3 regions of the Streptomyces sp. NPDC048258 genome follow, and region 1 is predicted to be linked to each of the others. Evidence: riboswitches for the same ligand, from Rfam matches in the RefSeq annotation. Region 1 holds a riboswitch; each other region holds the start of a gene.
The links. A riboswitch is a leader RNA that binds a small molecule or an ion and turns the genes downstream of it on or off. The one in region 1 is predicted to bind cobalamin.
Positions count from the first base shown of each region.

Region 2: another riboswitch for cobalamin. It lies ahead of ACGFYQ_RS05065 (ribonucleoside-diphosphate reductase subunit alpha); the one in region 1 lies ahead of metE (5-methyltetrahydropteroyltriglutamate--homocysteine S-methyltransferase).
Region 3: another riboswitch for cobalamin. It lies ahead of ACGFYQ_RS06215 (energy-coupling factor ABC transporter permease); the one in region 1 lies ahead of metE (5-methyltetrahydropteroyltriglutamate--homocysteine S-methyltransferase).

Region 1 is NZ_JBICZH010000016.1:165,922-175,156, reverse strand. It holds gene ACGFYQ_RS30660 (hypothetical protein) at 1-187, opposite strand, end outside; gene ACGFYQ_RS30655 (hypothetical protein) at 376-1,002, shown strand; partial or broken gene ACGFYQ_RS30650 (M48 family metalloprotease) at 1,012-2,022, shown strand; gene metE (5-methyltetrahydropteroyltriglutamate--homocysteine S-methyltransferase) at 4,090-6,408, opposite strand; cobalamin riboswitch at 6,582-6,806, opposite strand; gene ACGFYQ_RS30640 (TetR-like C-terminal domain-containing protein) at 6,931-7,659, opposite strand; gene bla (class A beta-lactamase) at 7,830-8,747, shown strand; gene ACGFYQ_RS30630 (substrate-binding domain-containing protein) at 8,775-9,235, opposite strand, start outside.
Region 2 is NZ_JBICZH010000002.1:188,195-197,429, reverse strand. It holds gene ACGFYQ_RS05090 (extracellular solute-binding protein) at 1-1,133, opposite strand, end outside; gene ACGFYQ_RS05085 (GntR family transcriptional regulator) at 1,425-2,189, shown strand; gene ACGFYQ_RS05080 (carbon starvation CstA family protein) at 2,294-4,516, shown strand; gene ACGFYQ_RS05075 (YbdD/YjiX family protein) at 4,513-4,743, shown strand; gene ACGFYQ_RS05070 (GNAT family N-acetyltransferase) at 4,812-5,309, shown strand; cobalamin riboswitch at 5,354-5,483, shown strand; gene ACGFYQ_RS05065 (ribonucleoside-diphosphate reductase subunit alpha) at 5,626-8,013, shown strand; gene ACGFYQ_RS05060 (ribonucleotide-diphosphate reductase subunit beta) at 8,013-9,029, shown strand; gene ACGFYQ_RS05055 (hypothetical protein) at 9,061-9,235, opposite strand, start outside.
Region 3 is NZ_JBICZH010000002.1:446,377-455,611, forward strand. It holds gene ACGFYQ_RS06185 (tRNA-dependent cyclodipeptide synthase) at 1-177, opposite strand, end outside; gene ACGFYQ_RS06190 (EF-hand domain-containing protein) at 432-644, shown strand; gene ACGFYQ_RS06195 (PadR family transcriptional regulator) at 718-1,275, opposite strand; gene ACGFYQ_RS06200 (ATP-binding cassette domain-containing protein) at 1,311-2,132, opposite strand; gene cbiQ (cobalt ECF transporter T component CbiQ) at 2,129-2,878, opposite strand; gene ACGFYQ_RS06210 (energy-coupling factor ABC transporter substrate-binding protein) at 2,882-3,232, opposite strand; gene ACGFYQ_RS06215 (energy-coupling factor ABC transporter permease) at 3,232-3,927, opposite strand; cobalamin riboswitch at 3,957-4,181, opposite strand; gene ACGFYQ_RS06220 (flavodoxin family protein) at 4,282-5,001, shown strand; gene ACGFYQ_RS06225 (YhjD/YihY/BrkB family envelope integrity protein) at 5,083-5,994, shown strand; gene ACGFYQ_RS06230 (DUF2252 domain-containing protein) at 6,006-7,346, opposite strand; gene ACGFYQ_RS06235 (amphi-Trp domain-containing protein) at 7,409-7,657, opposite strand; gene ACGFYQ_RS06240 (diacylglycerol/lipid kinase family protein) at 7,751-9,121, opposite strand.

The DNA of each region.
Region 1 (9,235 bases):
CGCGGGCCTCCTGGCTCTGATGCTCGTGTTCGACCACCCGCTCGACGGTGCCCTCGGTGCCCGCCGCGAGAGACAGGGACCCGGCGACGGTCCCCGCCGACGTCGAGGAGTCCCCCGTCATCGCCACCAGATCGGTCAGCCTCGTGTCCCCCGCCAGCTTGACCCGCTGGCCTTCTTTCAGCGTCATTGATTGTTCATCTCTCGGATCGGTGCGGGCTGTTCGCGTGTGCCCGGGGGCAGTCCGGTGGTGGAACGGCAGGTCACGGCGTTGCCGTCGATCCGCCCGGACGACCTCTGTCGGACCGTCAACCTACCGTGTCACAGTGGGCGGTCCCGGCCGGGCCGGGAGCCGATGGCAGACCAGAGGAGGACGTGATGGCATCGGGAACGGACACGTTCGGCGACGGCAGGACCGCCGGACACGAGCAAGGACACGGAGCCGGACACGCGCTCGTACGCGATCTGGTGCGCTCGGCCGTCACCGAGCTGGCACCGGAGGAACTGCCGCTGTTGGCCGGCCTCCAGCGGTTCGACGACGCGACGGTGGTACGGCGCCTGAGCGGCCGGGGCCGGCGGCGCGAGCCGCTGGGGTTCGGGGCCGGCGAGGTCGCGGTGCTCGTGACCCCGGTGGTGTGGCTGGTGCTGGATCAGATAGGCCAGCGGATGGTGAACGCGGCCCTGGACCGCGCCGGCGCCCGCGTCACCTCCGGCCTGCGGCGGCTCCTGCGGCGTCCCGCCGCACCGGTCACCGTTCCGCCGTTGACCCGTGAACAATTGGCCGAGGTACGGGCCCTCGTCTGCGCGTCGGCGGTACAGCGCGGGCTCTCCGCCGGCCGGGCCGAGGTGATCGCGGACGCCGTGGTGACCCGGCTGACGCTGGCCGACGCACCGGGCGGGGAGAGCACGGAGCCGTCCCCGACCCCGGCAGCCCCGGAGCCACCCGGGGCCCCGGGGACCCCCGCTCCGGCCCCGGGCGCCGCGCCCGCCGGCGGCCAGGGATAGGCGGGCAGGATGGGCGCCACCGGGAAGCGGCCGGATCCCGTACCCGCAGTCCCGCCCGTGTCCCCGCCCCGGATCGACGAGCGCGTGCTGGGCGCCGGTACGAGCGTGCGCTTCGCGACTCTGCTGTTCCTGCTGCTGGCCGCGAGCGGCTCCATGATGCTGACCGTCATCATCGGTCTGGCCGACGCCGACCGGACCGGCTGTGAACTCGCCGCCGGGGCGGACCCCGCCGACTCCTCCTGGACGCAGTCCGCACGCACCGTCAGTCAGGCCGTCGCCTACCAGCTCTGTCAGTCCGCTTGGGCACCCCCGCCGCCCTGGTGGCAGCTGGCCGGCTGGCCCGTACTGCTGACCGTAGCGGCCGTCCTGCTCTTCCTGCTCCTGCCCCGGTGGAAGGCCCGGCCCGGCCGGGTCGTCCCGCTGGAGGCGGTGGACCCCGACGGTGAATTGCGCACGCTCTTCGCCGAGCTGGCCGTCACCACCGGCCTCGCGCAGATTCCCCGGGTGGTCGTGGATCCGGCCGCCACCGGGGCCGGTGCGGTGGTGTTCGGCCGCACCGGTCGCCCGGTCGTGTGCCTGCACGGCGGCCTGCTCGCCGGCCGCCACCGCGCCCCCGCGCGCTTCCGCGCGGTGCTGCTGCACGAACTCGCCCACGTCGCCAACCGTGACATCACGCTCACGTACGCCACCGTCACCTTGTGGCGGGTCTTCCTCGCCCTGGTGCTCCTGCCCTACCTGCTCCGGGAGGGCTACGTGATCCACGGTGTCCTCGCGGACGGCCGCGTGCCGGTGCTGGACCGGCCGTTGATGCTCACCGTCTTCACGGTCGCGCTCGTCCACCTCGCCCGCTCGGACGTCCTGCGAAGCCGAGAGGTCTACGCCGACCTGACCGCGCTGCGCTGGGGCGCGGACCCGCACGCCTGGGCCGACGAGACCTCCCGGCAGGCAGCCGGGCCTGTGCGCCGCGCCCTCGCTCCGTTCCTCGCGCTGTGGCGCACCCACCCGCAGTGGGGCCTGCGCCGGGGTGCCCTGACCGACCCCGCACCGCTCTTCCGCACCCCTGCCCTGACGTTCTTCCTCACCGGCACCACGGTGGTGCTCGTCGAGGTACACCTGCTGTACTACCTGGCGCCGTACAACCTGGCGACGGTCGGCGTGACCCAGGTGATCACGATCGTGTCCGCCGCCCTGGTCACCGCGATCACCGGGATCGCGCTGTGGCGGGCGGTCGCGTACGCCGTCCTCACCGGGGCCCGGGTGCCCTCGGGCTGGTGGGCGGGAGGGTGGCTCGGAGCGGGCATCGCGGCCGGCACCATACTCACCAGTTCGGGCGGGAGTGGGGTGTGGCTGCCGCAGCGGCCGCAGCTCCTGCTGCTGCCCGTGGCTGTGGGGATGGCCTTCGGATGGTGGATCACGCAGTGCGCCCACCTGTGGACCCGTACCTGGCGCGGCCGCACCCTGCGGACCGCCGTGCTGGTCGGTCTGCTGGCCGTCGTTCCCGCGCTGGCCCTCTGGCTCGCCTGGTGGCACCTGATGGGGACGCTGTATGCGAGCGGCTTCACCGCGCGCGCCGCCGGAGTGGCCCAATGGGTCCTCAACTGGTTCCCATCGGCGGCCCCGTCGGGAGACCCGGGCCGGGTGCCGGGGATCACGACCGTACTGCCCCTCCTGGGCAGCATCACCTCCATCCACCTGATACCCCTCGCACTCACCGTGCTGTGGGTGGTACCGCTGGCCGCCTGGGCGGTCGGCCCGGCGTCGGCCCGGCCGCGCTGGCACCCCGGTCCGGCCGCGCCGCCCTCCGGCGACGTGGTGCCGCCCCTGCGGCGGGTGCTGCTGCCGGGGCTGCTCGGCGGGGTGCTGGCCTGGGCCGCGTTCGTGGGCGTCCAGGCGTACCTGCACACCGGTCAGCCGGTACCGGAGGCGCGAGGAGGGCTGTTCGCGCTGCGCTACACGGCCGGGACCCTGCTGGCCCTGAGCGGGCCGGCCGGGCTCGCCGCCCTCGCGGCGGCTGCGCGGACGGGCCGGTTCAAGCTGTTGGGCAGCCTGATCGCGGCTCAGAGCACCACCGTGCTCGGGTTCGTCGGGGTGACCGTCCTCGCCTCCCTCGACGGCTGTTCCGGGCCCCTCAACGTCCTTCAGGACAGCTGCGCGTGGCGATCGGCCTGGCAGCTGCCGCTGTTCCCGTTCCTCTACGTGCTGAACGTCGCCCTCGTTCTGGGGACCGTCCTCGCCACCGCCGTCGCGGGCGCCGCGGCCATGGCCTCCGCCGCCCACCGACGCGTCCGGGCGCCCCGGCCCCGCGCGACGGCCACGCGCACCCCGGCCCGCGTCACCCGCACCCAGCGCGTCACCGTCGGTCTGCTCTGCGCGGCGGCCGTGGGGCTCAGCGGCACGGCCGATGCGTTCCGGCTGCGCACCCTCACCTTCACGGTCGATCTCGTCGGCTCCCAGAATCAGACGGCGCAGCTCGCGGCCGTTCCCGACGCACCCGTCTCCGACGCGACACGGGCACGGCAGGTGGATGCCTGGTACGACCTCGGGGGCTACACCGTCCTGGAAGAGCTCACCTCGCTTTCCGGCAGGCTGAGCACCGCCATCCGCGCGGCCAAGGGCGCTCCCTGGGATTCGGTGGACCAGCAGCTCCGGCCGGTGTGCGAGCAATGGGTGCGGGCCGGACTGTACGAGACGGTCTGGTTCCGGGTACCTGAGCGGGAAACCCAGGCCGACTGGCACGCCGTCGCCGTGCACGCCGGCCAGGGCGGCCGACGCTGCACGGCGGCCCTGACCGCGCGCGACCAGACGGCGCTGGTGAACGCGCTCCGCGAGCTGATCACGGCGGGCCGCTGCACCGCCTCGGTCAACGCCCGGATCGACGCGGTGCTGCGCGGCGACGGCCGCAAGGGCACGATCCGGCCACCCGTGCAGGGGGGCGACCTGCGACCGGGCCGGGTGAGGCATGGCCGGGTCTGGTCTGGCCCGGACGGACCGGCTCGCCGCGCGCGGTCGCCCGCACCACCCCCGGAGCCGAAGCCGGAGCCGAAGCCGGGAAGAGCGCGGTCGGCGCTCTTCCCGGCTCGCCCGGGATCAGACGGCGGGAAGTTCCGTACGAACCTCTCGGGCCGCGGTGACCAGGTGCTCCAGGGAGGCGCGGGTCTCGGACCAGCCGCGGGTCTTCAGGCCGCAGTCGGGGTTGACCCACAGCCGCTCGGCGGGGATCGCCTCAAGCCCCTTCCGCAGCAGGGCCGCCGCCTCCGCGGCGGACGGCACGCGCGGTGAGTGGATGTCCCACACACCGGGGCCGACCTCGCGCGGGTATCCCACGCCCGCGAGTTCGTCGGCGACCTGCATGTGCGAGCGGGCCGCTTCCAGGCTGATGACATCGGCGTCGAGATCGTCGATGGCCTGCAGGACGTCGCCGAACTCGGCGTAGCACATGTGGGTGTGGATCTGGGTGTCCGGCCGGACGCCGCTCGTGGTGAGGCGGAACGATTCGGTGGCCCAGGCGAGGTACTCGGCGTGACCCTCGGCGCGGAGCGGGAGGGTCTCGCGCAGCGCGGGTTCGTCCACCTGGATCACCGAAGTCCCGGCGGCCTCAAGGCCGTTCACCTCGTCACGCAGGGCGAGGGCGACCTGGCGCGCGGTGTCGCCGAGCGGCTGGTCGTCGCGTACGAAGGACCAGGCGAGCATGGTGACGGGGCCGGTGAGCATGCCCTTGACCGGCTTGTCCGTCTGAGCCTGGGCGTACCCCGTCCAGCGGACCGTCATCGGCTCGGGGCGGGAGATGTCGCCGGCGAGGACCGGGGGGCGGACGTAGCGGGTGCCGTAGGACTGGACCCAGCCGTGTTGCGTGGCGAGGTAGCCGGTGAGCTGTTCGGCGAAGTACTGGACCATGTCGTTGCGTTCGGGCTCGCCGTGCACGAGTACGTCGATGCCCGCCTTCTCCTGGAAGGCGAGGACCTCGCGGATCTCGGCCTTGATGCGCTCCTCGTAGCCGGCCGTGTCGATGCGTCCGGCGCGCAGATCGGCGCGGGCCGTGCGCAGTTCCGTGGTCTGCGGGAACGACCCGATGGTGGTGGTCGGCAGGAGGGGCAGGCCGAGGTGGGCGCGCTGGGCGGCGGACCGTTCGGCGTACGGCTGGGAGCGGCGCCCGTCGGCGTCGGTGACGGCCGCGGCGCGGGCCCGTACCGCCGGGTCGTGGGTGATCGCCGAGTTGGCGCGGGAAGCGAGATCGGCCCGGTTGGCGGCGAGTTCGGCGGCGATCGCGTCGGTACCCCGGGCGAGGCCTCGGGCCAGGGTGGTGATCTCGGTGGTCTTCTGCCGGGCGAAGGCCAGCCAGCGGCGGACCTGCGGGTCGATGTCCCGTTCGGCGGCTGCGTCCAGCGGGACGTGGAGGAGGGAGCAGGACGCGGCGACGTCGACGCGGTCGGCAAGTCCCAGCAGGGTGCCCAGCGTCGCGAGGGACTGCGCGTAGTCGTTGATCCAGATGTTGCGGCCGTTGACGACGCCCGCGACCAGCCGCTTGCCGGGCAGGCCGCCCACGGCGGCGAGATCGGCGAGGTTGGCGGCGGCCCGCTCGGTGAAGTCCAGCGCCAGCCCTTCGACGGGCGCCTTCGCCAGTACCGGCAGTGCCTCGCCCAGCCGGTCGAAGTACGAGGCGACCAGCAGCTTCGGCCGGTCGGTGAGCGTGCCGAGCTCGCGGTAGGCGCGGGCCGCGGCGCCCAGGTCGGCCGGGCTCCGGTCCTGGACGAGGGCGGGCTCGTCCAGCTGCACCCACTCGGCGCCGGCGGCGCGCAGCTCCGCCAGGACCCGCGCGTAGACGGGCAGCAGCCGGTCGAGCAGGGTCAGCGGCTCGAAGTCGGCGGCAACGCCCGGGGCGGGCTTGGCCAGCAGGAGGTAGGTGATCGGGCCGACGAGCACGGGCCGGGCGGTCAGCCCGAGTGCGAGGGCCTCGCGCAGCTCCGCCACTTGGCGGCTCGGGTCGGCGGTGAAGGCGGTGTCGGGGCCGAGTTCGGGTACGAGGTAGTGGTAGTTGGTGTCGAACCACTTGGTCATCTCCAGCGGCGCCAGGTCCTGGGTGCCGCGCGCCATCGCGAAGTAGCCGTCGAGGGCGTCGGCCTGGACCGCGGCACGGTGCCGGGCGGGGATGGCGCCGACCATCACGCTGGTGTCCAGCACGTGGTCGTAGTACGAGAAGTCGCCGGTCGGTACCTCGGTGATGCCGGCCTCGGCGAGCCGGCGCCAGTTCGACCGCCGCAGGTCCCGGGCGGTCTCACGGAGGGCTTCGGCGCTGACGCGGCCCTTCCAGTAGCCCTCGACGGCCTTCTTCAGTTCACGGTTCTGCCCCTGCCGGGGGTAGCCGTACACGGTGGGCTGTGCGGTCGCTGCCGCGGACTTGTCTGTCACGGAACTCTCCTTCGCGAGCATGTCTCCATGGCATCCCGGAGACGGATACGAAGACGCGAAGGGTGACGGACCGGGCGGGCCGCCTTCGCCGCGTACGGATGGGTACGCGCGGACGCCCGCCTGGTATGCACACCGACCCGCCCACGAGGTCGCCGGGACATCCGCACGCGAACGGTCGCGTGCGGGCAACGGGCAGGTCTTCGGACTCGCGGGCACACCGGCCTCTTCAAGAGGCGGCACCTACTGGCCGTCGCTTCCCAGACCCGGCTCGGGTCCAGTGCGTATGACGGCGGTCGTTCCCGCTCACCGCTGCGGGGCAGTCCCGGATTCCCACCGGGTTCCCTCTTACGACGCATCCCGCCTGGCGGACGGGGCGAACCAGCTGCGAGGCCAGCGTAGGCGTCCGTCCTTGAGGCCGGGTAGACGTGTTCATATTCCGGACACCGGGATGAGACGCGTCGGGTGGCGGACGCGGCCGCGGGGGCTCGGCGGCACCACCCGCCGAACCCCCGCGGCCACGGTTCAGTCGCTCGTCTCGCCCACGGGGACGACGAGTCCGATGCTCTCGGCCGCCACGGCGATGGCGTAGTCGAAGAACGCGGCCTCGTCCCTGACGCTGTCGTGGGTACGGCTGAAGACCTGGAACACCAGGAGCCCGATCAGATTGCTCCACAGGACGATGCCACGCTCGAGGATGTCCGAGAACGGAGCCTCGGGCACGCCGCCGAACAGCTCCGTGGCCGCGGGCAGGAGCAGCGGCGGGCCCGGCACCGTCCGCCGGGGCGGGGTGAGTTCACCGCCTTCCAGCGCCGACCGCACGATGCCGGCGAGTACCGCGGGGGTGCGCGAGGCGGGCGGGACCGTGTCCTGCGGGGCGTGGTAGCCCGGAACGGGCGAGCCGTAGATCAGTGTGAACTCGGCGGGGTTGTCGAAGGACCACTGCCGCAGCGCGCGCGTGACCGCGAGGAGCCGCGCACCGGCCGAGGCACCGGCGCCCGTGGCGGCCGCGTCCGCCTGCTCCATCGCGGCGCCGGACGCGTTGTAGGCGTCGATGACCAGCGCGGTCAACAGGTCGTCCCGGTGCGGGAAGACGGCTTCCACCTCGGCGACGGCAAGACCGCTGTCGCGCGCCACGGCATCCAGGGACAGCCCTCCGGCACCCGTCTTCACCAGCTGTTGACGCGCGGTGTCCTTGATCACCGTCGACGGCGTCACGTTGTCGGCGGTCGCACTTGTTGCGGAAACGTCCATGCCGAAACCGTACCCGCCGGCCACAACTGCCGTGTGTGCGGCCCCCGGAGCGCCTGGGCGGCACGGACGGCTACCGCTTCTACAGCCGGCACCAGTGCCGGAGTGAACCACCTGGACTCCTGTTGCGTCCTCGCTCTCATACGGACCGGAACAGAAGTGGAGATCGCATCGTGGAATTCGCAGGAGTCCGCCCCACCCGCCGCGCCGTGCTGGCCGTCGGGGCCGGCGCGGCGCTGGCAGGGTTATCGCTCAGCGGCACGGCATTCGCAGCCCCCCGGGCCGGGCGCGACAAGATCCTGCGGCAGCTTCGCACGCTCGAACTGCGGCACTCCGCCCGCCTGGGAGTGTTCGCCCGGAACACGGCCGACGGCAGGACGGTGCTGTACCGGGCGGACGAGCTCTTCCCGATGTGCTCGCTCTTCAAGACCCTCGCGGTCGCGGCGGTGCTCCGTGACCTGGACCAGGACGGAGAGGTGCTCGCCAAGCACCTCCACTACACGGAGCGGGACGTGAGGGATTCCGGATACGGGCCGGTCACCGGGCTGCCCGAGAACCTGGCCCAGGGCATGACCATCGGCCGGCTGTGCGCCGCCACGATCTGCCAGAGCGACAACGCGGCCGCGAACCTCCTGCTCCGTGAACTGGGCGGCCCCGGCGCGGTCACCCGGTTCTGTCGTTCGGTGGGGGACCGAACCACCCGGCTCGACCGCTGGGAGCCCGACCTGAACTCCGCGGAGCCCGACCGGCTGACGGACACGACCAGCCCGCGGGCCATCGGCCGGACCTACGAGCACCTTGTGCTCGGAGACGCGCTCGAACCCCGGGACCGGGCGCTGCTGACGGACTGGCTGCTGGCCAACACGACCAGCACGGACCGCTTCAGGGCCGGCCTGCCGGCAGATTGGACGCTGGCGGACAAGACCGGTGGTGGGAGGTACGGGACGAACAACGATGCGGGCATCACGTGGCCCCCGCAGGGGGCGCCCATCGTCATGGCCGTCCTGACCACCAAGCCCCGGCCGGATGCCGGAGCGGACGACCCGCTGGTAGCCGAGACCGCCGAGCTGCTGGCAGCGGCGCTCGCCTGACGGCCCACCAGGCCGGCCGTCGTGCCGCTACTTGCGCCAGATCTTCCGGTACGCCTCGCGGTAGCCGGCCGGATCCCAGGATGTGGAGCCGTGGCTGTTGTCGGCCGTGGCGATGTGGACCGGGGCGACATAGCCGCTGGCGGGCCGGCCGGCGAACGCGCGGTTGAACTCGTCGATGATCTGCCAGCCCTGCTGGGACAGCGGCTCGGGGACGGTGGCGGCCTGGAACTGCTCGCTGTTGATGCGCTGGAAGGCGGAGGGGTCGCCGTCGCCCGCGCCGATGTTGAAGGGCGGGCCGGAGCCCGGTTCGCCGGCTGCGCGCAAGGCCGGGGCGGCGTCGGCGAAGTAGAGGTCGTTGATGGCCACGGAGTACGTCCACGTGTCCTGGAAGCGGGACAGGAGGGAGGAGACCGCCTGGGGGGTCCGGTTGCTCGCGTCCGGGATGGGGATGTTCTCGTAGGCCAGGATCCGCACCCCGGAACAGGTGG
Region 2 (9,235 bases), on a different contig from region 1:
CCGTTGACGCCGGCCTTGCCCATGGCCTCGGCGAAGGAGCCCGCGGCGGGGGTGAAGTTCGCGCCGGCCTGGTTCGGGAGCAGCGCGCCCTTGGTCTCGGCGGCGTACTTGGTCATCTGGTCCTTGCCGGCGGCGAGGGCCAGCCACTCCTTGGCGAGCTCCTTGTTCTTGGAGCGCTCGGCGACGGCGAGGTTCGAGCCGCCGAGGAAGACGGTGCTGGTCTTGTCAGCGGTCTTGCCCGGGATCGGGAAGTAGCCGAAGTCGGCCTCCTTGCCCGCCTCCTTCAGGGCCTTCTCGGCGCCGCCGGCCTCCCAGCCGAGACCGATCCAGGACGAGACGCCGCCCTTGGGAACGATGTCGGTGGACTGCTGCGGGTTGGCCTCGTCCTTGTCCTTGGGGGCGGTGGAGAAGGACTGGAGCTTCTTGTAGAACTCCATCGCGGAGGCGGCCTGCGGAGTGCCGAGCCCGCCCTTCCACTTGTCGCCGTCCTTGACGGCCAGGTCGCCGCCCTCGTCCCAGATGAGGCCCGCGAGGACGTACCAGCTCTGGCCGGGCAGGTAGATCGGCTGCGAGGCCGGGTCGGCCGCCTTCAGCTTCTCGAGGCCGGCGATCCACTCGTCGCGGGTCTTCGGCGGGGTGACGCCGGCCTTCTCGAAGGCCTTCTTGTCGTAGATGACGACGCGGTTGGCGGCGTACCACGGGGCGGAGTAGAGCTTGCCGTCGACCTCGGCCGAGGCGAGCATGCTCTTCTGCCAGGCGTCGGCGCCGAGCTCGGCCTTGTCCTTCGTCAGGTCGGCGAGGCCGCCGGTGACCGCGTAGCCGGCGGTCTGGGTGTTGCCGAGCTCAAGGACGTCCGGAGGGGTGTTCTCGGAGAGGGCGGTGGTGACCTTCTCCTGAATGCCGGTCCACTTCTGCTCCTCGACCTTGACCGTGACACCGGGGTGCTTGGCCGAGAACTCCTTGTTGACCTCGTCGATCCAGGCCTTCGGCGCGGAGCCGTCCATGACCCAGACGGTGATCTCCTTGGCGCCACCCGCGTCGGCCTTGCCCTTGTCGTCGCCGCCGTTGCCGCACGCCGCGACTCCGACCATCATGCCCGCGACACTGACCGCCGCGATGAGCTTGCGCTTCACGCCACCCTCCTCAGGGATGCTGCCTGCAACTTCCCTCGCCCGCCGCGGTGACGTACGTATCAAGTACTGCCGTGGGGCCGGGATCTGATCCACATTGGTTTAGACCAGTAGCTGGAGCTTGGCCTAGACCTTTAGGGGTGTCAAGGGTCTAATGAGCGGGTGCTCGGTCCGTTATCGGACCGACACCTGGGGAGAGAGAAGGCCTGTCCCCCCACACGTGTCACGATGTGACCGCACATATCGGAGGAGCCGGTGACGGCAGCGAAACTGGAGTCGGGAAGGCGGGCGGCGATGGCCACCGAAGGGGCGATCACGGAGCCGGAAGGCGGGGCGGCCACCCGCACGGCGCGTGTACCCAAGTACTACCGACTCAAGCGGCACTTGCTCGACATGACCGAAACGCTGCCACCCGGCACGCCGGTACCGCCGGAGCGCACGCTGGCGGCCGAATTCGACACCTCGCGGACCACCGTCCGCCAGGCCCTCCAGGAGCTCGTCGTCGAGGGGCGGCTGGAGCGCATCCAGGGCAAGGGGACCTTCGTCGCCAAGCCCAAGGTCTCGCAGGCGCTCCAACTCACCTCGTACACCGAGGACATGCGCGCCCAGGGACTGGAACCGACCTCCCAGCTCCTCGACATCGGCTACGTGACCGCCGACGACACCCTCGCCGGACTGCTCAAGATCAACACCGGTGGGCGGGTCCTGCGCATCGAGCGCCTGCGGCTGGCCAGCGGTGAGCCGATGGCCATCGAGACCACCCACCTCTCGGCCAAGCGCTTCCCCGCCCTGCGCCGCTCGCTCGTCAAGTACACCTCCCTCTACACCGCTCTCGCCGAGGTCTACGACGTCCATCTCGCCGAGGCCGAGGAGACGATCGAGACCTCACTGGCCACCCCGCGCGAGGCCGGCCTGCTCGGCACCGACGTCGGGCTGCCGATGCTGATGCTCTCGCGGCACTCCCTGGACGCGGACGGCGAGCCGGTGGAATGGGTGCGGTCGGTGTACCGGGGCGACCGGTACAAGTTCGTGGCCAGGCTCAAGCGACCTGCGGTCTAGCACTCGCGCCCCTATACCGGAATACGGACGGGGTCTTACGTTCACCGGGCAATCCCCCGTAGATTCCCTGCGCTCACGCAGTGATCGACGAGGGGACGAGAGCCATGCCGGAACCACAAGCTACTGGTACAGAACGGGACGTGGCGAGTCCGGGCGGCACGCCGGGCTCGCCTTCGCCGAGGTCCATCGCCGTGTGGGTGCTCGTCGGTCTCGTCGGCGCCCTCGGCTGGGCCGTGCTCGCCCTCTCGCGCGGCGAGGAGATCTCGGCCGCCTGGCTGCTCGCCGCCGCGCTGGGCTCGTACGCGATCGGCTACCGCTTCTACTCCCGGTTCATCGCGCACCGCGTACTGAAGGTGGACAAGACGCGGGCCACCCCCGCCGAACGCCTCGACAACGGTGTCGACTTCCACCCCACCGACCGGCGCGTGCTCTTCGGCCACCACTTCGCGGCCGTCGCCGGCGCCGGACCGCTCGTCGGACCCGTGCTCGCCGCCCAGATGGGCTACCTGCCGGGCACCATCTGGATCGTCGCGGGCGTCATCTTCGCGGGCGCCGTCCAGGACATGGTCACGCTGTTCTTCTCCACCCGCCGCGACGGCCGTTCGCTCGGCCAGATGGCCCGGGACGAGATCGGCCCCGTGGGCGGAGCCGCCGCCCTGGTCGCCGTGTTCGCGATCATGATCATCCTGCTGGCCGTGCTCGCACTCGTCATCGTGAACGCGCTGGCGCACTCCCCGTGGGGCGTCTTCTCCATCGGCATGACCATCCCGATCGCCCTGTTCATGGGCTTCTACCTGCGTGTGCTGCGCCCCGGCCGGGTCACCGAGATCTCCGTCATAGGCGTCGCGCTGCTGCTGCTCGCCATCGTCGCGGGCGGCTGGGTCGCCGAGTCCTCCTTCGCCTCCACCTTCACGCTGGAGAAGGAGACGCTGGTCATCTGGATGGTCGTGTACGGCTTCGTCGCGTCGGTGCTGCCGGTGTGGATGCTCCTCGCGCCCCGCGACTACCTCTCCACCTTCATGAAGATCGGCACGATCGCGCTGCTCGCGCTGGGCGTGGTCATCGCGATGCCGACGCTGAAGATGCCCGCGGTCACCGACTTCGCTGCCCGCGGCGACGGCCCGGTCTTCGCCGGCTCGATGTTCCCCTTCGTCTTCATCACCATCGCGTGCGGGGCCCTGTCCGGCTTCCACTCCCTGGTCGCCTCGGGCACCACACCGAAGATGATCCAGAAGGAGACCCAGGTCCGGGTCATCGGCTACGGGGCGATGCTCACCGAGTCGTTCGTCGCGGTCATGGCGATCATCGCGGCCTGCATCATCGAGCCCGGACTGTTCTTCGCCGTGAACTCCCCCGGCGGAGTCATCGGCACCACGGTCGAGACCGCCTCGGCGGCGGTGACCAACTTCGGCTTCGCCATCACCCCGGACGCCCTCGCCCAGGCCGCGAAGGACGTCGAGGAGGCCACCCTGCTGTCCCGTACGGGCGGCGCGCCGACCTTCGCACTCGGAATGTCGGAGATCTTCTCGGCCGTCCTCGGCGGCGCCGGGATGAAGGCCTTCTGGTACCACTTCGCCATCATGTTCGAGGCGCTGTTCATCCTGACGACGCTCGACGCGGGCACCCGCGTCGGCCGGTTCATGCTCCAGGACACCCTCGGCAACGTGCACAAGTCCTTCAAGGACGTCAGCTGGAAGCCGGGCGTCTGGCTGGCGAGCGCCGTCGTCGTCCTCGGCTGGGGCTACTTCCTCTGGGTCGGCATCAAGGACCCGCTGGGCGGCATCAACCAGCTCTTCCCGCTGTTCGGCATCGCGAACCAGCTGCTCGCGGCGGTCGCCCTGGCCGTCTGCACCACACTGCTGGTCAAGTCCGGCCGGCTGAAGTGGGCCTGGGTGACGGGTGTTCCGCTGGCGTGGGACGTCGCCGTCACGCTCACCGCGAGCTACCAGAAGATCTTCTCGGACGACGTGAAGGTCGGCTTCTTCGCGCAGCGCGACAAGTACCAGACCGGCATCGACGCGGGCAAGGTCCTGCCGCCCGCCAAGAACATGGACGACATGCACACCGTGGTCACCAACGCCACGGTGGACGGCGCGCTGTCGGCGCTGTTCGCGATCCTGATCATCATCGTGCTGGCGGACGCGGCCCGGACCTGCTTCAAGGCGATCAGCAGCCCGGAGTCCGTGAAGCTCTCCGAGGTCCCGTGGACCGAGTCGAAGATCGTCGCTCCGGCTGGACTGATCCCGACCGCCGAGGAGCGGGCCGAGCTCGTCGCGGCCGGCCTCGACTCGGGCGGCGGCCGGGTCAAGGAGCCGCTGTCCTCATGAGCGGGCTCGTGAGCAGCCTCATCAGCGGCCGCACGAGCCTGCGCGGCGCGCTGGCCCGGGTCCGGTTCTACGTACGGGAGTTCTCGGGCGAAGCGGCGTACGACCGGTACGTGGCCCACGCCCGCTCCCACGACCCGGACGCGCGGGTCCCGACCCGCCGGGAGTTCGAGCGGGCCCGCACGGACGCGCGCGAGGCGGACCCCCGCGAGGGCTTCCGCTGCTGCTGAGGGACAGCCGAAGGGCCCCGCCCCGAACGGGTGGGGCCCTTCGGCCTGCCTCCGGCACACTCGACGGCATGGACATCACGATCAGGCCGGTGCGGCCCGCCGACTACGCGGAACTGGGCGAGATCACCGCCCAGGCCTACCTCGCCGACGGGCACCTGGACTTCAACGAGGACGACGGGTACCTGCACGTGCTGCGCGACGTGGCCGGCCGGGCCGCCCGGGCCGAGGTGCTCGTCGCCGAACAGGACGGCCGGCTCCTGGGCGGAGTGACCTTCGCCGCGCCCGGCAGCCCGCTGGCCGACATCGCCGGCCCGCACGAGGCCGAGTTCCGGATGCTCGCCGTGGCCCACGAGGCGCGCGGCCGGGGCGCCGGCGAGGCGCTGGTGCGGGCGTGCGTCGAGCGGGCCCGGGCCGTCGAGGGCGTGACGGGGCTGGTGCTGTCCACCCAGCGCACCATGGCCGGCGCCCACCGGATCTACACGCGACTGGGCTTCGTACGCACTCCCGAGCGGGACTGGGCGCCCATCGAGGGCCTGACGCTGCTCACCTATCAGTTGAAGCTGTAGCCACGCCGACACAACATGTGGGGGCTGCCGCATCCGGTCGCCCCCACATGTATGCTCATGCCTGCTGTCGCCGCAGGGGAATCCGGTGCGAATCCGGAACTGTCCCGCAACGGTATGAAGTGTCCGCCTACCGGACACCAAGTCCGAGGACCTGCCGACAGCGCGCCCGGCTCGACCGAACCGGGTGCCGATACGTCCGGGCCTCGCGGTTGGGCCGGTGGACGCCATGGGGTGTACGCGTTCCTGCCACGCCCGCATGCGCCCGCTCGCGCCCCGCCCCGCCGATGACCGGGCCGAGCGAGGGAGAGCTCCCGCCGTGACCATCGCGCCTTCCGCACCGCGCGCCGAGTCCGTTTCTGGCGACAACACCGAGGGCCCGGGGGCCACGCTGCTGCGTACCCTCACCGAACTGACGGCGGACCTCCCCGACACCGACCCCGGCCGGGTCGCCGCCGCCGCGCTGCGCGGCCGCAGCTCCGCCGCCGACGAGGCCGAACTGCGCGGGCTGGCCACCGAGGCCGCCGCGGGGCTCATCTCCGAGGACCCCGCGTACTCCCGCCTCGCCGCGCGGCTGCTGACCCTCGCCGTCCGTGACGAGGCCGCCGGCCAGGGCGCCACCTCCTTCTCCGCGTCCGTCGCGGTCGGGCACCGCGAGGGGCTCATCGCCGACCGCACCGCCGAGTTCGTCCGCATCCACGCGAGCCGCCTGGACGCGCTGGTGGAGCACGCCCTCACCGAGGGCGCCGACGACCGCTTCGGCTTCTTCGGCCTGCGCACCCTGCACAGCCGCTACCTGCTGCGCCACCCGATCACCCGCCAGGTCGTGGAGACCCCGCAGTTCTTCATGCTGCGCGTGGCCTGCGGCCTCGCGGAGGACGAGAGCATGCGCGCGGTCGAGGAAGTGGCCTCGCTGTACCGGCTGATGAGCCGCCTCGACTACCTGCCGTCCTCCCCCACGCTCTTCAACTCCGGCACCCGGCACCCGCAGATGTCCTCCTGCTACCTGCTGGACTCCCCGCTGGACGAGCTCGACTCGATCTACGACCGCTACCACCAGGTCGCCCGCCTCTCCAAGCACGCCGGCGGCATCGGTCTGTCGTACTCCCGCATCCGCGCCCGCGGTTCGCTGATCCGCGGCACCAACGGCCACTCCAACGGCATCGTGCCGTTCCTGAAGACCCTCGACGCCTCCGTCGCCGCCGTGAACCAGGGCGGCCGCCGCAAGGGCGCCGCCGCCGTCTACCTGGAGACCTGGCACGCGGACATCGAGGAGTTCCTGGAGCTCCGCGACAACACCGGTGAGGACCAGCGCCGTACACACAACCTGAACCTCGCCCACTGGGTGCCGGACGAGTTCATGCGCCGCGTGAACGCCGACGCCGACTGGTCGCTGTTCTCCCCGGCCGACGTGCCCGAGCTGGTCGACCTGTGGGGCGACGAGTTCGACGCCGCCTACCGCAAGGCCGAGGAGTCGGGACTGGCCCGCAAGACCATGCCCGCCCGCGACCTGTACGGCCGGATGATGCGCACCCTCGCGCAGACCGGCCAGGGCTGGATGACCTTCAAGGACGCCTCCAACCGCACGGCGAACCAGACCGCCGAGCCGGGCTCCGTCGTCCACTCCTCTAACCTGTGCACCGAGATCATCGAGGTCACCAACGACGGCGAGACGGCCGTCTGCAACCTCGGCTCGGTCAACATGGGCGCCTTCGTGGTGGACGGGGAGATCGACTGGGAGCGCCTGGACGAGACCGTCCGCACCGCCGTGACCTTCCTCGACCGCGTGGTGGACATCAACTTCTACCCGACCGAGCAGGCCGGCCGCTCCAACGCCCGCTGGCGCCCGGTGGGTCTGGGCGCCATGGGCCTCCAGGACGTCTTCTTCAAGCTGCGGATGCCCTTCGACTCCCCCGAGGCGAAGGCCCTGTCCACCAAGCTCTCCGAGCGCATCATGCTGGCCGCGTACGAGGCCTCCTGCGACCTCGCCGAGCGCAGCGGCCCGCTGCCCGCCTGGGAGCAGACCCGCACGGCCCGCGGTGTCCTGCACCCGGACCACTACGACGTCGAGCTGAACTGGCCGGAGCGCTGGGACGCGCTGCGCGCCCGCGTCGCCAAGGGCGGCATGCGCAACTCGCTGCTCCTGGCCATCGCCCCGACGGCGACGATCGCCTCGATCGCGGGCGTGTACGAGTGCATCGAGCCGCAGGTCTCCAACCTGTTCAAGCGCGAGACGCTGAGCGGGGAGTTCCTCCAGGTCAACGCGTACCTGGTGGACGAGCTGAAGCAGCTCGGCGTGTGGGACGCGCAGACCCGCGAGGCGCTGCGCGAGTCCAGCGGCTCGGTGCAGGGCTTCGGCTGGATCCCGGCCGAGGTGCGCGAGCTGTACCGCACGGCGTGGGAGATCCCGCAGCGCGGCCTGATCGACATGGCGGCGGCCCGTACCCCGTTCCTCGACCAGTCCCAGTCGCTGAACCTGTTCCTGGAGACGCCCACCATCGGCAAGCTCAGCTCGATGTACGCGTACGCCTGGAAGCAGGGCCTGAAGACCACGTACTACCTGCGCTCGCGCCCGGCGACGAAGATCGCCCGCGCCGCGTCCGGCTCCGCCGTCCCGGCCGCCGCCACGCCCCTTCCGCAGGCCGTCGACGCCGACGCCCTGGCCTGCTCCCTTGAGAACCCCGAGTCCTGCGAGGCCTGCCAGTAATGAGCTCCAACGAAACCAAGAACCTCCTGGACCCGGGCTTCGAGCTCACGCTCCGCCCCATGCGCTACCCGGACTTCTACGAGCGCTACCGGGACGCGATCAAGAACACCTGGACCGTCGAGGAGGTCGACCTCCACTCGGACGTCGCCGACCTGGCGAAGCTGACCCCCTCCGAGCAGCACATGATCGGCCGTCTGGTCGCGTTCTTCGCGACGGGCGACTCGATCGTCTCGAACAACCTGGTGCTGACGCTCTACAAGCACATCAACTCCCCGGAGGCGCGCCTGTACCTGTCGCGCCAGCTGTTCGAGGAGGCCGTGCACGTCCAGTTCTATCTGACGCTGCTCGACACCTACCTGCCCGACCCGGACGACCGCGCGGCGGCGTTCGACGCGGTCGAGGAGATCCCCTCCATCCGCGAGAAGGCGCAGTTCTGCTTCCGGTGGATGGACTCGGTCGAGAAGATCGAGCGGCTGGAGACGGCCGCCGACCGCCGCCGCTTCCTGCTGAACCTGATCTGCTTCGCGGCGTGCATCGAGGGCCTGTTCTTCTACGGCGCCTTCGCGTACGTGTACTGGTTCCGCAGCCGCGGCCTGCTGCACGGCCTGGCCACGGGCACCAACTGGGTGTTCCGCGACGAGACCATGCACATGAACTTCGCCTTCGAGGTCGTGGACACGGTCCGCAAGGAGGAGCCGGAGCTCTTCGACGACGCACTCCAGCAGCAGGTCACCGACATGCTGAAGGAGGCCGTGGAGGCGGAGCTGCAGTTCGGCCGCGACCTCTGCGGCGACGGCCTGCCGGGCATGAACACCGAGTCGATGCGCGAGTACCTGGAGTGCGTCGCGGACCAGCGCCTGGTCCGCCTCGGCTTCCCGCCGGTGTACGGCTCGCAGAACCCGTTCTCCTTCATGGAGCTGCAGGGCGTCCAGGAGCTGACGAACTTCTTCGAGCGTCGTCCGTCGGCCTACCAGGTCGCGGTCGAGGGCACGGTCGACCTGGACGAGGACTTCTAAGCCCGTCCGCGTGTGCGCCGGGGGCAGGGGCTCAGTGAGCCATCCGTCCCCGGCGCCAGGTGCCGAACCGGATGCCGCGCCGGCGGTAGGTGGGCGGGAGACCGCCCGCCCGCTGGCGGGGCAGCCACACCCGCCGGGTCGCGGCGGCCCGCAGCTGTCGGTCGACCCGTCGGTCGCGCCGGGCCCCGTACAGGCTGGGCCCGAGC
Region 3 (9,235 bases), on a different contig from region 1:
GTCGACCTGCGCGAAGCGGGTCGTGGCCCACTGGGCAAGACGGGTGATGCGCTCGGAGCTGAAGTAGCTGTTTCCAGGACTCACTCCGATGAGCACATGGTCGCCGTCTTCCCAGATATGGCGGCAGGTGCGTGTGAAGGGCAGAACTTCGAATGATGCGTCAGCTGTGATCGTCACCTGTGTGATCGCCCTTGTTGCCGCTTGTCCCTGGGAGCCCTGCGCTCCTGGTGTGGCGGCAATGTCGGTACGTTATGCGGTGGTGCCGGAGCGTGACAAGTCCGGGCCGGATTTGTTGGCTGGAATTATCGCTTCCGCCTTACGGAAGAGTAATTGAATATCTATCTGCCGCCCGAACGGGACCCGGAGCGGAGGCCGGCTCCGGGGGCCGCTACCCTGAGCCGGTCAACAAGCACCGAGAAGGGGTGGACCCAGTGGCGGACATCGAGAGCGCACGGGCGACGTTCAACAAGTTCGACGTGAACGGTGACGGCTTCGTCACGGCCGACGAGTACAGCGCGGCCATGAAGGCGATGGGCGACGCGTACGTCACCGGCGCGGTCGCGGACGCCGTGCTCGCCGCCAAGGACGCCAACGGCGACGGCCTGCTGAGCTTCGACGAGTTCTGGGCCGCCCTGAACAACTAGGCCCCCGCGAAGCGGGCCTGCGCGCAGCGGGCCTCCGCGCCGCCCCCGCCCCACCTGCCGGGCGGGGGCGCGGTCATGCCGTGGTGCCGCCCGGGGGCGTCATGTCCTCGACCTCGGTCAGGGCTTCCCGGAGCCAGTGCAGCCAGAACGTCTCCAGGGCGATCCCGCCGTGCAGGACGAGACGGCGCAGCCGGTCCTCCACGGCGTCCCGCTCCGGCGGGAAGTCCTTCTCCTCGATGGCCTCGTACTGGGCCAGCTGCCGCTGGTGCAGCTCCAGATGGCGCCGCAGCTCGGGGCCGAGCTCCTGTGGCCCGACCACCCCCGCCGCGCGGATGCGCAGCAGCAGGGGATCGCGCATCGGCTTCGGGTCCTGGCTCTCGGCGACCCACCGCGCGAGCTCCGCGCCGCCCGCCGGCAGGACCTCGTACTCCTTCTTCTGCCCCCGTACGGGCACCTCGCTCGGCAGCTCCCGGATCAGCCCGGACTCCTCCAGCCTGCCGAGCTCGCGGTAGATCTGCTGGTGCGTCGCCGACCAGAAGAACCCGATCGACTTGTCGAACCGCCGGGTCAGCTCAAGCCCTGACGAGGGCTTCTCGAGCAGGGCGGTGAGGATGGCGTGCGGGAGCGACATGACGCCATCCTAGGTTTGCCGTGGCTCCGGCCGGTCTACGCCCATGCGGACAGCGCCTCCGGGGTGCGGGGGCCCGGGACGTCGGCGGGGAGCAGGCCGCGGGTGCGCAGGAAGGCCGTCACGGCCGGGGACCAGGCCTGGCGCAGGCCCGCCTCGGCGAGCAGGGCCGGATCCGAGAGCAGCGCCGGGGCCGGGCCGACCCGGATGCCCGACGGGGCCAGGACCGCCGCGTCGTCGGCCCACCGGACGGCCAGGTCCACGTCGTGGGTGGCCATCACCACCGTGGTCCCCGAGGCGCGCAGCCCCGCCAGCACGTCCAGCAGCCGCTCCTGGCCGTCCGGGTCCAGCCCGGCGGTCGGCTCGTCCAGGATCAGCACCCGCGGGGCCATCGCCACCGCGCCCGCGATCGCCGCGCGCTTGCGCTGCCCGTACGAGAGCAGGTGCGTCGGGCGGTCCCGCAGCGCCGTGATGTCCAGCGCGGCGAGGGCGGAGTCGACCCGCTCGCGGACCTCCGGCACCGGCAGGCCCAGGTTCATCGGCCCGAAGGAGACGTCCTGTTCCACCGAGGCCGCGAACAGCTGGTCGTCCGGGTCCTGCACGACCAGCTGGACCGCCGTCCGCAGCCGGGTCAGGCCGGCGCGGTCGTAGGTGACCGCCGCGCCGTCCAGGCGCAGCGCGCCCGACCCCGGCCGCAGGCCTCCGCTGAGCAGCCGCATCAGCGTGGTCTTGCCGCTGCCGTTGCGGCCCAGCAGGACCAGCGCCCGGCCCTCGGCGATCCCGAAGTCGACGCCGGAGAGCACGGCGGGCCCGTCCTCGTACGCGTAGCCCGCGCCCACCAGTTCCACCAACGGCCTCACAGGTACAGCTCCTTCAGTACGAGGGTCACGGCGGTCAGCCCGGTCAGCAGCGCGGCGGACGCGGCCAGGAAGCGCCAGGACAGCGCCGCCTCGGGGACGAGCACGCGCAGCGCGCCGTCGTAGCCGCGCCCGGCCAGGCCCGACTGGAGCCGCGCCGCGCGGTCGAAGGCGCGTACGAACGAGGTCGCGGCGAGCCCGCCCACCGAACGCCACGCCGCCGCCCGGCCGGTGGTGCCCAGCCGGGCCGCCTGGGCCTGCCGGACCCGGGCGAGGGAGTCGAGCAGCAGGAACCCGATCCGGTACATGACCAGGGCCACGTCCACCACGGGAGCCGGCACCCCCGCCCGGACCAGCCGCGGCAGCACGTCCGAGACCGGGGTGGTGAACGCGAACAGCAGCACGCCGAGCGAGGCCGCCGAGGTGCGCAGCAGCAGCTCCGCGGCGTGCCGTGGGCCGTCCGGGGCCAGCGAGACGAACCCGGCGGGCCCCCCGACGGCGAACAGCAGCGGCAGTGCCCCGGTGAAGCAGAAGCCGAGCGGGATCCGGAAGGCCCGCCACAGCTGCCGCCGGGCCACCCCGGCGGGGCCGAGGAGCACGGCGAGCGTGGCCGCGGCGACCAGCGGCCCGCCGGGCCACGGGGGCAGGCACACCGCGGCGACCGTCAGCCCGATCCCCAGCAGGGCCTTCTCCAGAGGGTGGCGATGGCGCCAACGGCTGCTGTGCGCCGCCGCGTCGATCGGCAGCACCGCCTACGACTCCGTGGCGGACGGGGACGCGGACGGGACCGCGTCGGCAGCGGCGGCGGCCGCACCCTGACGGCGACCCCGGCGGACGCCGAAGTAGTACGCGAGCACGCCCGCCCCCAGCGCCGCCTGGAGGGCGAACAGCGCCGACTCGATCTCCGCGGAGGGCGGCTCGTACAGCGGCGAGAACCAGGGCTCGTAGTCCGGCTTCAGCTCGGTGATGGCCGCCTCCGCCTGCGCGTCGGCGCCGGCGAACGGCTCCTCCTTGCCCTCGCCCAGGCCAAGCGCGAGCGGGAGCACGGCCAGCGCCGCCACCAGGAGCAGCAGCAGGGTGTTGATCTTCGCGTTCCTGGTCATCAGGCCGACGCCTCCTGCTTCGTCCCGGATCCGGTGAGCTTCGCGACGCCGAGCCGGACCAGGTCCGACCTGCTGGACTGCATCAGCAGCCGCATCACGAGCACGGTCAGCAGCCCTTCGCTGACCGCGAGCGGGATCTGCGTCACCGCGAAGATGCCGGCGAACTTCTCCAGCGAGCCGACGAATCCGCCGCTCGCGTCCGGGAAGGCCAGCGCCAGCTGGACGGAGGTCACGCAGTACGTCACCAGGTCGGCGAAGAAGGCACCGAAGAACACGGTCACCATCAGCGGCAGGCCGGACTTCCGCAGCAGCCGGTAGACGCCGTAGCCCGCCCAGGGCCCGGCTATCGCCATCGAGAACACGTTGGCGCCGAGGGTGGTGAGCCCGCCGTGCGCCAGCAGCAGCGCCTGGAAGAGCAGGGTGATCGTGCCGAGCACCGCCATGATCGGCGGCCGGAAGAGGATGGCCCCGAGCCCGGTACCGGTGGGGTGGGAGCAACTGCCCGTCACAGAAGGGATCTTCAGGGCGGACAGGACGAAAGTGAACGCCCCGGAGGCTCCGAGCAGCAGCGTGCTCTCCGGATTGGCCTTCACCTCGCGGGTGAGGGCGCGTACTCCGTGTACGACAAAGGGAGCGGACGCGGCGCCCCAGGCGACCGCGTGCAACGGGGGCAGAAACCCCTCGGCAATATGCATGAGTGGGGAAGACCTCTCCAGCACCTCGTGGATGGACAGCGCGCCCCGGCCGGTCTCCTGGCTCACGGGTGCCGATGCCCGGACTCCGCCTTCCCGGGGCCGTGCGGTGTCCCGCGCGGGCCCAGTGGCTCCCCGCTGGGGGGCACCTCCCAGACGGGGTCTGGGGGAGGTGGAGCCGGACTTCCCGATCACAGTGGCGAGGGCCGCACCGGTTTCACACCGGTTTCCCGAACACCAAGGCCCACTGACCCTAGTCGGCCGCGCGGACCGGCACCAACCCGCCCCGATCGGCGTGGGTCCCCGTACGGGCGCGGCCGGGTGGCGGCCCCGGCCCGGCCTCCACAGGCTGGGACCGTGGCTGCCGACACCGAGTACGACTACTCAGACCTAACCGCCGTCTACGTGAACTGCACGCTCAAGCGCTCGCCCGAGACCAGCAACACCGAGGGCCTGATCGACAAGAGCCGCGCCGTCATGGAATCGGCCGGGGCCCGGACCTCGCTCATCCGCGCCGTCGACCACGACATCGCGACCGGCGTCTGGCCGGACATGACCGAGCACGGCTGGGAGAGCGACCAGTGGCCGGTCCTCTACAGCCAGATCATGGACGCCGACGTCCTCGTCCTGTGCGGGCCCATCTGGCTCGGCGACAACAGCTCCGTGATGAAGCAGGTCGTCGAGCGGCTCTACGCCTGCTCCTCCCTCCTGAACGAGCAGGGCCAGTACGCCTACTACGGCCGCGTCGGCGGCGCCCTGATCACCGGCAACGAGGACGGCGTCAAACACTGCGCCATGAACGTCCTCTACAGCCTCCAGCACCTCGGCTACGCGATCCCGCCGCAGGCCGACGCCGGCTGGATCGGCGAGGCCGGGCCCGGCCCCTCCTACCTCGACCCGGGCTCGGGCGGCCCCGAGAACGACTTCACCAACCGGAACACGGCGTTCATGAGCTGGAACCTGATGCACCTGGCCGCGCTCCTCAAGCGCTCGGGCGGCTTCCCGGCGCACGGGAACCAGCGCTCGCTGTGGGACGCGGGGTGCCGCTTCGACTTCGAGAACCCCGAACACAGGTGAGGGACGTTCCGGCAGGCACCCGGCCACGGGCTCCCGGGATCCACGGAGGGGAGGGCGGCTCTCATCGATCGCGAGCGATTCATGAGGACGCTGACGTTCTGGCTGCGTCCGGCATTCGCGCTTCGCGTGGTGAACCGATTCCAGAGAATCGCGGGGTTCGATCGCTCGATGGCGCTGGCGTCCAGCATGCTGACCGCGATGATCTCCCTCGCGATCCTCTGCGGTGCCGTTCTGGCCGGCATCGGCGACAAGGACGTCGCCGACCGGATCATCGACCGGTACGGCCTCACCGGGGCCGGAGCCGATGCCGTGCGGCAGGTCTTCGCCTCGACCACGGACACGAGCATCGGCGTCCTCGGGGCCCTGTTCCTGCTGATCTCCACGCTGAGCTTCGCGCGAGCGGTGCAGCGGTTGTTCGAACAGACGTGGCAGCTCAAGCCCCTGAGCGTGCGCAACACCGTGAACGACCTGAAGTGGGCCCTCGTCTTCCTGGTCTACGTGCCGGTGAGCGGCTGGCTCTTCGCCGCCACCGGCGGCGGGCACCTCACGCCGGCGGCGACCCTGCTCGAAGCGTCGCTGACCGGGCTCTTCCTCGTCTGGGGTGGCTGGATCCTCTCGGCGAAGAGGGTCGCCTGGCGTGATCTCCTGCCGTTCGGTGTCATCGCGTCCGTTCTGACGGCGCTCTATTCCGTGGGCGCGGACTTCTATCTGCCACGTCTGTTCAACTCCTACGCCGACCGCTACGGCGCGGTGGGCGTGGTCTTCGCGATGCTCTCGGCGTTCTTCGGCATCGTGCTGGTCGTGGTGGGGTCGGCGGCGCTCGGCCGGGAGGTGCGTGACGAGCTCGGCCGCATCCGCCAGGGCGAGCGACCGCCCGATGACGAGATCCGCCGTGAATGGGACAACGTGGTCGACCAGATGAGGGAGCGTTGGCACACAACCCGGGGGAAGATCTCCCGCTTCCGGCCGGACAGGAAAGCGAAACGGCGCTGAGCGGGTTCGGTTCAGACTCCGGTGGTGGCGATGATGTCGCCGTCGGCGACGGCAGCGGTGAGCGCGGCGTGGTCGGAGACGGTCTGGTCGGCGTAGTGGAGTGCGAAGTCGGCGATGGCCCGGTCGAAGGTGTCGGCGTTGCCGAGGTAACCGGCGATGGCGACGCGGTCGCCGGAGCGGGCGTGGGCGCGGGCCAGGGCGATGCCGCACAGTTCGGCGTACTGGCGGAGCACGGCCGGGCCCATGGTCTCGACCAGCGCCGATCCCTTCATGTCACGCAGCTGTCGGCAGTAGAAGTGGCGTCCCTCCGGTCCGGTCGTCCAGCCGAGGAAGATGTCGCCGGTGGCCTGCATCAGCCGCTGTCCCGCGACCACCCGGTGGCCGTGATGACCAGCGCCTTCGGCCGGCAGGTGGTCCTCCAGTACGGACCGCGTGGCTTCCTTGATCTGGAGGAAGAGCGGGTCCCGCTCGTCGCGACCGGTCAGCAGGACGATGAAGCAGCGTGTGCCGACGCTTCCCACGCCGACGACCTTCCGGGCCGCGTCGACGAACCGGTAGCGGTCCAGCAGGAGGCGGCGCTCCTCGGGGAGGGTGCTGCGGTACTGGCTGAAGATCGCGTCGACGGCCCGTGTCGCGCGTTTGCCGACGGGCTCCAGCAGAGGGGGGTCGTGGATGATGCGCCGGCGGCCGCCCCGCATCTCGGTGAGCTTGTCGAGTGCCTGCAGGCTGGTGCGCCCGCGGGCGCGTTCCAGGTTCGCCTCGGCCCGTCCGCGCCGCTTGCGCTCGCGGATCAGGGGGAGTACCGCGTAGGGGTCGATCCGCTCGTACCAGACGGCGAGTTCGCCCTGCTCGGCCAGCTGCCGCATGGCACGCCGGTAGGCCGCGGCCGCGGCGCGGGCGGCTCGCCACGCCCGTTCGTCACCGTGCCCCCGGTCGCGGGCGGCCACGGCGACGCTGGCGGCGAGCCGCTTGACGTCCCACTCGAACGGGCCGGCCAGGGTCTCGTCGAAGTCGTTGAGGTCGAACAGCAACGCGCGCTCGGGTGAGGCGAAGACGCCGAAGTTCAGCAGGTGCGCGTCACCACAGAGCTGGACGGTCAGACCGGTGTTCGGTACGGCGGCGAGGTCCGCGGCCATGACGGCGGCCGCGCCGCGCAGGAAGGTGAACGGGGAGACCGCCATTCGCCCGTAGCGGATCGGCAGCAGCTCGGCCACCCGGTCGGCGGCCTGCCGCCGCAGCACCCACAGGGGATCGGCCCGGTCCGCGGCCGGTGTCCACCGGCCGTGCGAGGCCCGTCCGACTTGCTTGCGGACCGCGCGCCCGGTCCGGGCCCGATCGGCTGGACTGGTCATGGTCTGCTCCTTGTCGCTCCGCACCCGGCCTGGACGGCGGGACGGCGGATCGCGGGCGGGGCCTATTCCTCCGTGGCGCCGGCCTTCGAGGTCGGCCACTTGAGTTCGATCTCCAGCTCGATCTGCCCGTCGCCGACCTCGACCTCGATCTCGCTGAGGAGTTCGTCGGGGATCCGCAGGGTCAGCGTCCCGGGTCCGAGTTCCAGTTCGGCTTTGCCGCCGCGCCTGAGTGCGTCCGCGAGCGCGGAGAGCCGATCGGCGGCCTCAAGGCGTGACAGCGAACTCTTCTGCTCGAATTCGAGGTCCTTCACGGATGTCTCCAACCTGGGAGGAACGGGAACGGCAGACACCGTCAATTGTGACGCTGGGCATCATTTCGGGCATCCCGATGGGAGGCGCCGGCATCACGGGGGGTCCGCGCCGTCGGCCCGGTCCTCCGCCGCCGCGCCCGGCCGCGACCGGGCGAAGGCCAGTGCGACGACATCACGCCAGTGGGGAGGCGGAGCGGGCGTGCGGGACCCGGGCCGGTGCCTCGGTACCAGAACGCGCAAGGCGCCCGGGCGGACGGTGCAGGTGACGGGGGCGGGCAGCGACAGGGCCTCTCCGTCCACGGCGACCGCGATGCGGTCGGTGTGCGCGGTGATGACGATCCGGCGTGAGGCCAGTACGTGCAGACCCGCTGCCCGGGCGCCTCTGACCGCGATGTCCGCCGCCTGGGCCGCACTGCCCACCCGGATCCCGACGACACCCAGCAATCCCAGGTCCAGCCGGGGTCTGTGGCCGCCCGCGGACGTGGGTTCGGGGGTGGAGTACGGGTTGTTGCTCACCAGAAGGGCCTGCTGGGACTCCAGCTTCGTCTCGTCCGTCTGCGCGTCGAGCGTGTGACCGGAGTATCCGAGCAGGAGGTCCGGCAGCGCGTCCAGAATCGAGCCCGCCTTGGCGTCGCGGTAGTCCGGGCGCTGCACGACCTGCGCGTAGACCCCGAACGAGGCCGTGTTGACGAAGGCGCGGCCCCCCACGACGCCCAGGTCGATCCGGAGCTCCTCCCCGTCGGTCAGCGCGTCGAGGCACCGGGCCGGGTCCTCGCGGTCCAGACCGAGGTCCATGGCGAAGTGGTTCCTGGTGCCCGCGGAGATCGCCAGGAACGGCAGGTCGTGCTCGGCGGCCACCTCGGCCACCCGGGCCTGTGTGCCGTCGCCGCCCGCCACCCCCAGCAGGTCCGCGCCCTCGGCGACCGCCCGACGGGCGATCGCCGCGAGGTCCGTCTCGCCCGCGCTGCCCAGCAGCACGACCCGGGCGCCCAGTGCCTCGGCCTTCTCGACCAGACCGAAACGGCCGACCTTGCCGCCGCCGGACTTCGGGTTCATGATCAGCACCGGATGCCGGGGGAGCGGGCACGGGACCGCACGCATGCCTTCGGGTTCTCGCGCACGCAGCAGTGCCCACCGCGAGCACGCCACGGCGGCTGCCCACAGTGCGGCCGCGACCAGCACCGCGGGCCACAGGCCCGCCCGGGTGTAGAGCACCAGGACGGCCACGGGCGCGGCCACCGCGAGCAGCGCACCGGCCACCCGCGCCGCTCCGCGACGGGACAGCGCCCACCACGTACCCATCGCCGTGAGCGCCGAGCAGGCCACCGCGGCGGCGAGGACGACCAGACCGCCGAGCCCGCTCGCCGCCACCAGCGACACCGCCGCACCCAGGGCGCAGGCCAAGGCCAGGCGGGCCGGCGTGCGTGCGCGCGCCGGCGCGCCGGAACGGGGCGACAGGGACATCGTCCTCACGTCCTTCGACCGGTCCTGGTCCATGCCGGCCTGCCGGTGCGGCGCGGGCCGGGGTGACGCCGCCGCGGGGCCGCACGGGCATCCCGCGCCCGCCATGGGCGCGGG